4 regions of the Sinorhizobium sp. 22678 genome follow, and region 4 is predicted to be linked to each of the others. Evidence: predicted binding sites of a transcription regulator. Region 4 holds the regulator's gene; each other region holds the start of a gene.
The links. Region 4 encodes LexA, which represses DNA repair genes until DNA is damaged. Its sites were predicted from a motif close to TGTTCNNNNTGTGTTCNG; they were not measured.

Region 1: ACTJKL_RS14800 (PA0069 family radical SAM protein) is a predicted target of LexA. The motif match lies at 920-937, and genes of this name have one in related genera.
Region 2: ACTJKL_RS29910 (DNA polymerase IV) is a predicted target of LexA. The motif match lies at 1,104-1,121, and genes of this name have one in related genera.
Region 3: ACTJKL_RS08855 (YifB family Mg chelatase-like AAA ATPase) is a predicted target of LexA. The motif match lies at 1,353-1,370, and genes of this name have one in related genera.

What each region holds. Positions count from the first base shown of each region.
Region 1 covers NZ_JBQEMS010000008.1:242,821-245,020, forward strand. The annotation lists gene ACTJKL_RS14790 (hypothetical protein) at 1-195, shown strand, start outside; gene ACTJKL_RS14795 (glycosyltransferase family protein) at 264-821, opposite strand; gene ACTJKL_RS14800 (PA0069 family radical SAM protein) at 999-2,156, shown strand.
Region 2 covers NZ_JBQEMS010000035.1:46,475-48,674, forward strand. The annotation lists gene ACTJKL_RS29895 (PleD family two-component system response regulator) at 1-100, opposite strand, end outside; gene ACTJKL_RS29900 (response regulator) at 118-489, opposite strand; gene ACTJKL_RS29905 (DUF3572 domain-containing protein) at 646-918, shown strand; gene ACTJKL_RS29910 (DNA polymerase IV) at 1,125-2,200, shown strand, end outside.
Region 3 covers NZ_JBQEMS010000004.1:256,862-259,061, reverse strand. The annotation lists gene ACTJKL_RS08855 (YifB family Mg chelatase-like AAA ATPase) at 1-1,216, opposite strand, end outside; gene gshB (glutathione synthase) at 1,397-2,200, opposite strand, start outside.
Region 4 covers NZ_JBQEMS010000010.1:11,052-13,251, forward strand. The annotation lists gene ACTJKL_RS16230 (hypothetical protein) at 1-160, shown strand, start outside; gene lexA (transcriptional repressor LexA) at 383-1,099, shown strand; tRNA gene ACTJKL_RS16240 (tRNA-Cys) at 1,318-1,391, shown strand; gene ACTJKL_RS16245 (calcium-binding protein) at 1,438-2,200, opposite strand, start outside.

The DNA.
Region 1 (2,200 bases), on a different contig from region 4:
ACCTCAATCCAGGCCGTTCCTGGGGAACGAAGAATCATCAACCTCTTCACCGAGATGGCCTTCCCCGCTGGCCGCGAGCTCTGGATCTATGTCGGCGTGGCCGATCGCATCTGGGCACTCCTCAATGACGTCAGCATCGACATTTCGATCGACTCGGCCTGGCAATTGAACTCGCTTGCAGTCCGCTCGCTCTGACAACAACGATGCCATTTGGGTCCCTCCGACACCTCGGTCGGGGGGCGAATGGACAACCTATCGCAAGCTCACATCTTGGAATCAGGCGTCCGATGCCGTTCACCGGTCGACCGGTTCTCCATTGCGACCCAGGCTGGGACGAGCTCGGTCGCAAGTTTGCGGGCAGCTCGTCCGCTCGTAAGGCCGCTGAGCGGCATGTTGCCGCGCGCAGCCGCGACTGCATCACCCTTCGGCATCAGAAATCCGGACTCCAGCGGCGGCGACCTGTGTGCCAGGCGCTTGAGAAGCGGGCGCTTATGCATTCGCGAGGGAGAAAACTGCGCCGGGCTCCTGTTCAAAGAGACGTATTCGGCCAATTCATCCACCCAGCGACCGATGGGGCGGGCACCAGGCTCCAGCAGCATCAGCCACTCGCCGCGGGCCGAACGAAGGACATCGCCGAGATCCCAGTCGAGGCAGAAGCGGCAGCCAGCCGCATCCGCGATCCTGGGAGAGCCGTCGGTCGATCCGTGGTCCAGGATTATGACATCGCTGACGAGCCCTTCCACCGCACCGGCAACGAGCGCCGAGAGCGTCTGTGCGAGCTCCGCTTCGTTGTCCTTCGTTTCCATGATGACCGTCAGCATAGGCGTTCCTACCGCATCGCAGCGCAGATTGCTACAAGCGCCGTTCCGCACAGGGTGCGGGATGATGACGGACCTTCCCCGGACCTGTGCTGAACATTTGTTCTTGATTTGTTCCCTCTTCTACGCTAGGAAAATAATCAGCACCAAGCGAACCGAACATGGTTCCGGGAGATTTCGATGAACGATCTGTCTCAACTCAAGCAGGGCGTCTATGCGCCAGGCAACAGCGCGGATGTGGCGGAAGCCCTCGTCGCCGGAACCGGCATCAGAATCGACGTCGATCGTCGGCGCGGCCGCGGTGCCGCCCTCAACATCTCCGGACGCTTCGAGTTGATGACGCGCGAAGTCTTCGATGACGGTTGGCAAACGCTCGAGGAGCTGCCGCCGTTCAAGACCGAGGTCCAGATAGAAAAGCCGAAGACCGCGATCACGCGCAACGATTCTCCCGATATATCTTTCGACCGATCGATCAATCCCTATCGTGGCTGCGAGCACGGCTGCATCTACTGCTTCGCGCGGCCTACGCACGCCTATATGGGGCTCTCGGCAGGGCTCGATTTCGAAGCCAAGCTCTTCGCCAAGCCGGACGCGCCACGTCTTCTCGAGCGCGAGCTGGCGAAGCCGGACTATAAGCTCCGTCCGATCGCGATCGGCACAAATACCGATCCCTATCAGCCGATAGAAAAGGAATGGCGGATCATGCGCCAGATCCTGGAGGTGCTCAAGGACGCCAATCATCCGGTCATGATCGTTACCAAATCGGCCATGGTGACGCGCGACATCGACCTGCTGGCGCCGATGGCGGAAAAGGGGCTTGCCCGGGTCGGGATTTCGGTGACCACGCTCGACCGGAAACTAGCGCGCAGCATGGAGCCGCGGGCGTCGACGCCCACCAAGCGGCTGGAGGCGCTACGCGCAATTTCCGAGGCCGGCATTCCCGCTGGCGTTCTGGTCGCGCCGATCATTCCGGCGCTGAACGACCACGAGATCGAGCGCGTGCTCGATTCGGCGAAGACGGCCGGCGCGTCGGATGCGAGCTACGTCCTCCTCCGGCTTCCGCTGGAGGTGAGCCCCCTGTTCCGTGATTGGCTTCTCAGAAACTATCCGGACCGCTACCGGCATGTCATGTCGCTCATCAGTTCCATGCGCGGCGGCAAGGATTACGATGCCGAGTTCGGTAAACGAATGAAGGGCAGCGGACCTTATGCCTGGCAGATCGGCCGTCGGTTCGAGCTTGCCGCCAAGCGGCTCGGCCTCAATCTGACGCGCCGGCAATTGCGCAGCGATCTCTTCGTGCCGCCGCTCGGGATGGGGGTTCAACTGTCGCTGCTTTGATGCAGACCTTTTCGACAGGCCATCGCACCGGAGATTGAAAAAAC
Region 2 (2,200 bases), on a different contig from region 4:
CCGGAGCCGTCAGCACGTCGAAATATTCGGCCACCAGCCGCGCTTCCAGGAGCTTCACATTGGCTGGTACGTCATCAACGACGAGGATGCGCGCAGTCATATCGATCTTTCTGGCAGTCAGGCATCGCCCAGATATGTTTTGATGGTCTCAATGAATTTTGGAACGGAAATCGGCTTGGAAACATAGGCCTCGCATCCCCCTTGGCGGATGCGCTCCTCGTCGCCCTTCATGGCAAAAGCGGTTACGGCAATAACCGGAATCACGTGAAGCTCATCGTCTTCCTTGAGCCATTTCGTGACCTCGAGGCCGGAAACCTCCGGCAACTGGATGTCCATCAGAATCAGGTCGGGACGGTGCTTGCGCGCGAGTTCGAGGGCTTCCATGCCGTTGCGCGTCTGGATCGTCGCGTAGCCCGAAGCCTCAATCAGGTCGCGGAAGAGCTTCATATTCAGCTCGTTATCCTCAACAATCATCACCTGTTTGGGCATGTCGATCCCTTGCTGTCTGCCGCCGCCTTGCAAGTCTCCGGGAGAGATTTAAGTTGCAACAACGGCGACTCGACCCTTTTCGTCGATCGCCAGGCTAGCGCGATTTGGTTGAAAAATAGGTAATTGCGGCCGGCAAACGAGAAGAGAGCGGATATCATGAAGAACGCTGAGGATACGGCGATCGCCATCCTGACCTGGCTCGCGAACGAGCCTGAGCTGATGTCGCGCTTTCTGGCGCTCACCGGCACCGATCCCGCCTCCCTGCGCGGCGCCGTCGGCGAGCCGGGCTTCATGGGGGGCATCGTTGCGTTCCTGATGGAGCACGAGCCGACGCTGATGGCCTTCTGCAACGAAACGCAAACCTCGCCGGACGAGGTCGTCCGGGCGCACCATGCCCTCTCCGGCCCGCGCGATTTCGAGGAAGGCTGAGTGCTGCCGGCACGCGGCGTGCGCAGCGCGGTGCACCGCCCGGTGCCGAGTGCGCCGTGCCGACTAAGGAGCATCCCGAAGTCCGGCCGGCGATCGGCCGGCACCGTCTCAAATTTAACTGCGATATCCAAAACAGCCTCCAGCCGCCGCCTTGAGACTCAGCAGCGTAGAGCGTAAAGTCGCCCCGTTCAACATTTGTTCCGGATATGATCGACAGCGCCGCCCCACCCTCCGGCTTCTGCCGTGATTGCCTCAAGGAGCAAGCCGCCCAGGCACGGCGGTGCCTCGCCTGCGGAAGCCCGCGGCTCCTCCGGCACCCCGAACTCTACCGGCTGACCCTGGCGCATATCGACTGCGATGCCTTCTATGCCTCGGTCGAGAAGCGCGACAATCCGGAGCTCGCCGACAAGCCCGTGATCATCGGCGGCGGTAAGCGTGGCGTCGTCTCCACGGCCTGTTACATTGCCCGCATCCACGGCGTGCGCTCCGCCATGCCTATGTTCAAAGCTCTCGAAGCCTGTCCGCAGGCCGTGGTGATCAGGCCCGACATGGAGAAATACGTGCGCGTCGGGCGGGAAGTCAGAGCGATGATGCAGGAGCTGACGCCTCTCGTGCAGCCGCTGTCGATAGATGAGGCCTTTCTCGATCTGAGCGGCACCGAGCGGCTTCATCACGATCCGCCCGCCCGAACGCTTGCCCGCTTCGCCAGGCGTGTGGAGCGGGAAATCGGCATCACCGTCTCCGTAGGGCTCTCCTACTGCAAATTCCTGGCCAAGGTTGCCTCGGACCTTCAGAAGCCGCGCGGCTTTTCGGTCATCGGCCAGGCCGAAGCCATCGACTTCCTGAAGGCCAAACCCGTTACTCTCATCTGGGGCGTCGGCAAGGCCTTCGCCGCCACGCTCGAAAGGGACGGAATCCGCGCGATCGGGCAGCTCCAGACGATGGAAGAGGCGGACCTCATGCGCCGCTACGGCACGATGGGCCGGCGGCTCTACAGGCTCTCGCGCGGCCTGGACGAAAGATCCGTCGAAATCGAAGGCGAAGCGAAGAGCGTCTCCTCCGAGACGACGTTCAACGACGACCTGGCGCGCCAGGAAGACCTCGTAACGCATCTGAGGGGCCTCAGCGAACAAGTGGCATTCCGCTTGCGAAATTCCGCCCTCGCCGGACAGACGGTGGTGCTGAAGCTGAAGACCGCGGACTTCAAGACCCGCACGCGCAACCGCAGGCTGGAAAGCCCCACCCGCCTTGCCGACCGCATCTTCCGCACCGGCCTGCAGCT
Region 3 (2,200 bases), on a different contig from region 4:
CGGCGCTCGGCTCGGATGTGCCGGGGCGGATCAAGTCGGCGGCGCTGACGGCCGGGACGTCGACGCGGATATCGATGCGATCCAACAGCGGCCCGGAGATCCGCGCCTGATAATCGGCCATGCAGCGCGGCCCGCGGGCGCAGCTCCGGCCCGGCTCGCCGGCCATGCCGCAGCGGCAGGGGTTCATGGCGGCAATGAGCTGGATCGCCGCCGGATAGGTGACGCGATGATTGGCCCGCGCGATGATGCAGGTGGCGGTTTCGAGCGGCTGGCGCAGAGCGTCGAGCGTCTGTGGTGCAAATTCCGGAAGCTCGTCGAGAAAGAGCACGCCGTTATGGGCGAGCGACGCCTCTCCCGGCTTCGCGCGGAAGCCGCCGCCGATCAGCGCCGCCATGGTGGCGGAATGGTGCGGCGCGCGGAAGGGCCGGCGGTCCGAGAGCTTGCCGCCCGGCAATTGCCCGGCGATCGAATGGATCATCGAGACTTCGAGCAGTTCGGCGGGCGAAAGCGGCGGCAGGATGGAGGGGAGCCGCGCCGCAAGCATCGACTTGCCCGACCCGGGCGGGCCGACCATCAGCAGATTGTGATTGCCCGCCGCCGCGACCTCCAGCGCCCGCTTGGCGCTTTCCTGGCCCTTGATGTCGGCAAGATCGGGAAGGCCCTCGGCGGCCGCCCGGACCGCCGGCTCGGGGCGGGAGAGCACCTGCGTGCCGCGGAAATGATTGGCGATGGCGATCAGGCTGCGCGGGGCGAGAATATCGATTTCCGATCCGGCCCATGCCGCCTCGGGCCCGCTTTCCGCCGGGCAGATCAGTCCCTTGCCGAGCGCATTCGCGCCGATCGCCGCCGGCAGCGCGCCGGCGACGGCTGCGATGGTGCCGTCGAGATTGAGTTCGCCGATGACGACATAACCGGCCAGCGCGTCCGCAGGCACAGCGCCGAGCGCCGCCATCAGGCCGAGCGCGATGGCGAGATCGAAATGACTTCCTTCTTTCGGTAGGTCCGCCGGCGCCAGGTTGACGGTCACCCGCTTGGCGGGAAGCGCCAGTCCCGATGCATGAAGCGCCGCCTGGACGCGCTCGCGGCTTTCGGCCACCGCCTTGTCCGGCAGTCCGACGATCTGCATGCCGACCTTGCCGGGTGCAACCATCACCTGGACGTCGACCGGAACGCCCTCGATACCCTGAAACGCAACCGTGCTGACGCGCGCGACCATACTGCCCCCTGATTTCGAGCGGAGCGCGGAGGATCATCGTCCCTCCGCAATCCCGCTCAAGCACGGCGGCCCACACACGCCGTCACAACCAAAACCGGTTGCAACCGCAAATCTTGCACGGAATACGCTCGAAAACAAGAACAATGACAGAACACAAGGGCGAAAGTGGCGGCCCGTAGATCAGGCGCGCTTCTTCTCGATCGCGTCCCAGAGCAGGCTTGCGACATCGGCACCGCCGAACTTCTTCACTTCGCGGATGCCGGTCGGCGAAGTGACGTTGATCTCGGTCAGGTAGTCGCCGATCACGTCGATGCCCACGAAGAGGAAGCCGCGTTCCTTCAGCGCCGGGCCGATGCGGTTGCAGATCTCCCGCTCGCGCGCCGTCAGGTCGGTTGCCTCCGCGCGCCCACCCGCATGCATGTTGGAGCGCGAATCGTGCTCGGCCGGAACGCGATTGATCGCTCCGACCGGCTCGCCGTCGACGAGCAGGATGCGCTTGTCGCCCTTGCGCACCGCCGGCAGATATTCCTGGGCGATATAGGGCTCGCGGAACATCTGCGCGAACATTTCGAGGAGCGACGAGAAATTGCGGTCGTCACGGGCGGAGTGGAACACGCCGGCGCCGCCATTGCCGTAGAGCGGTTTCAGGATGATGTCGCCCATCTCCTGGCGGAAGCGGGCGATCTCGTCCGGGTCGCGAGTGATCAGGGTCTTGGGCATCAGATCCGGAAACTCGGTCACGAAGATCTTCTCGGGCGAGTTCCTGACCCAGGCCGGATCGTTGACGACCAGCGTCTTCGGGTGCAGCCGTTCGAGCAGATGCGTCGAAGTGATATAGGCCATGTCGAATGGCGGATCCTGGCGAAGCAGGATGACGTCCATGGTCGAAAGATCGATCCGCTCCTCTTCGCCGAGGGTGAAGTGGTCGCCCTTGACGTCGCGCAACTGCATCTGCTGCGCGGTCGCATAGACCCTACCGTCCCG
Region 4 (2,200 bases):
TGTTAAATCTTTGGTGGCAGCCGTAATTTTTTCCCTCTTCGCCCTTTCGGGGTGCGCCAGCACAGGCTCGACCAACACGACCTATACCCAGTGGTACGGGCCCTATCCCGAGCCTGAATTCGACGTTCTTACGCCGGGCGGACTGCGGCTTGCCTATTAGCATGGCATAGGCGAGCGACTGGGGCGGCCGCTGTAAGCCAAACATGCGAGAGCGTATCGCCCCCTGCCCCGACATTCCGAGCGATCGCCAACGACACGCCGGATCGGAAGCGGACAGGCATTCAGCAGCAAGCGGTATTCACGGAATTTTAGGCACTTGCGGAACACATATGGAACAGATAGGTTCTGTTCTTGATTTGTTTCGCGATTCTGGAGTGACGCCATGCTAACCCGCAAGCAACAGGAATTGCTTCTGTTCATTCATGAACGAATGAAGGAATCCGGGGTTCCGCCGTCCTTCGACGAGATGAAAGATGCCCTGGACCTTGCCTCCAAATCGGGCATCCATCGTCTGATCACCGCACTCGAAGAGCGCGGGTTCATTCGCCGGCTACCGAATCGCGCTCGAGCCCTCGAAGTCATCAAGCTGCCGGAGGCCTATGCCGGTGTTTCGCAGGTCCGCCGCGGCTTTTCGCCGAGCGTGATCGAAGGCAGTCTGGGCAAGCCTGCGGCCCCGCCCCCCGCACCGAAACCGGCGCCCCCGGCCGAGATCGCGTCGGTCGCTGTCCCGGTCATGGGCCGCATTGCCGCCGGCGTGCCGATTTCCGCAATCCAGAACAACATGCACGATATTTCCGTACCGGTCGAAATGATCGGCAGCGGCGAGCACTACGCTCTCGAGATCAAGGGTGATTCGATGATCGAGGCCGGCATCCTCGATGGCGATACGGTGATCATCCGGAACGGAAGCACTGCCACCCCCGGGGATATCGTCGTCGCCCTGATCGACGACGAGGAAGCAACTCTGAAGCGTTTCCGTCGCAAGGGCGCCTCTATTGCGCTCGAAGCCGCCAATCCGGCTTACGAGACACGGATATTCGGTCCGGATCGGGTCAAGATCCAAGGCAGGCTTGTCGGCCTCATCCGGCGGTACCACTAGCCTCCCGACCAGGTGTGCAGGCGTTTCCCACGGAAGTACGCAATTTCAAAGCGTTAGAAGTGGGGGCATTGCGCCTTGGGGCGCTATGGCCACGCCTCCACAGAACCGAAGCCATATTATACAGAATAAAAAAGACCCTATTCCAAATGTACCCTCTTGCGGATTGCGGGCAATCATTCTAAATCCGCGCCACGATTTGAAAAATCGCAAATCGTAGAGGCCTCGTGGCGGAGTGGTGACGCAGAGGACTGCAAATCCTTGTACCCCGGTTCAATTCCGGGCGAGGCCTCCAAAAAACCACCCCTATTCAGCTTTGTTACCGACAAATCTTACCTGCGTCAGACGAAGGCGAAATCCGCGCCCGCAAAGACGAAGTTGGCAGCGCTGAGGTCGGCAGCGTGGATGCCGATCAGAGTGACCTGATCGACCGTGCCATTCAACTGCAGGACAGCGTTCCCGTCGGCATCGTTGCCGATGTTGGGCAAAAAATCAGCGAAGTCGTCGTAGCCATAGCCAGCGATTTGGATGACGTCCTTGTCCAATTCGAAGTCGAAGATCTCATCCCGACCACTGTTTCGTGAAAACAGGAACTGATCGGCACCGGTCTCGACCGCGAAGGCTGCGGTCAGTCGACCATCACCCCAGAGCTGATCGTTACCGGTGCCGCCGATCAAGAGGTCGTTCCCACCCGCGGTGTCCACGCCGACCTCTGCATCGCCATACAGGACATCATTGCCTTTGCCTCCGTCGAGCAGGTCGTCGCCGCCACTGCCGCCACGTGAGAAAAGAACGTCTCCAACGAGAAAGTCATTGCCCGAACCACCATACAGGTGGTCGTTGCCGCCAATGCCGGATTCCACGACGCCCTGGTCGAGGCCATCGCCGTAGAGCTTGTCATGGCCCTCTCCGCCCTGGAGGCGATCGTTCCCGCCAACGAAAAAATCGCCCAGGGAGAAAGCGTCGCCCGAGAGAGTATCGTCTCCGGCGCCGCCGTCGAGCCAGTCGTCTCCACCACGTCCGCTGAGGCAATCGTAGCCATCGCCATAGAGTGTATCGTTGCCTTTGCCGCCAGAGAGACGATCATTCCCTCCGGCGACGATA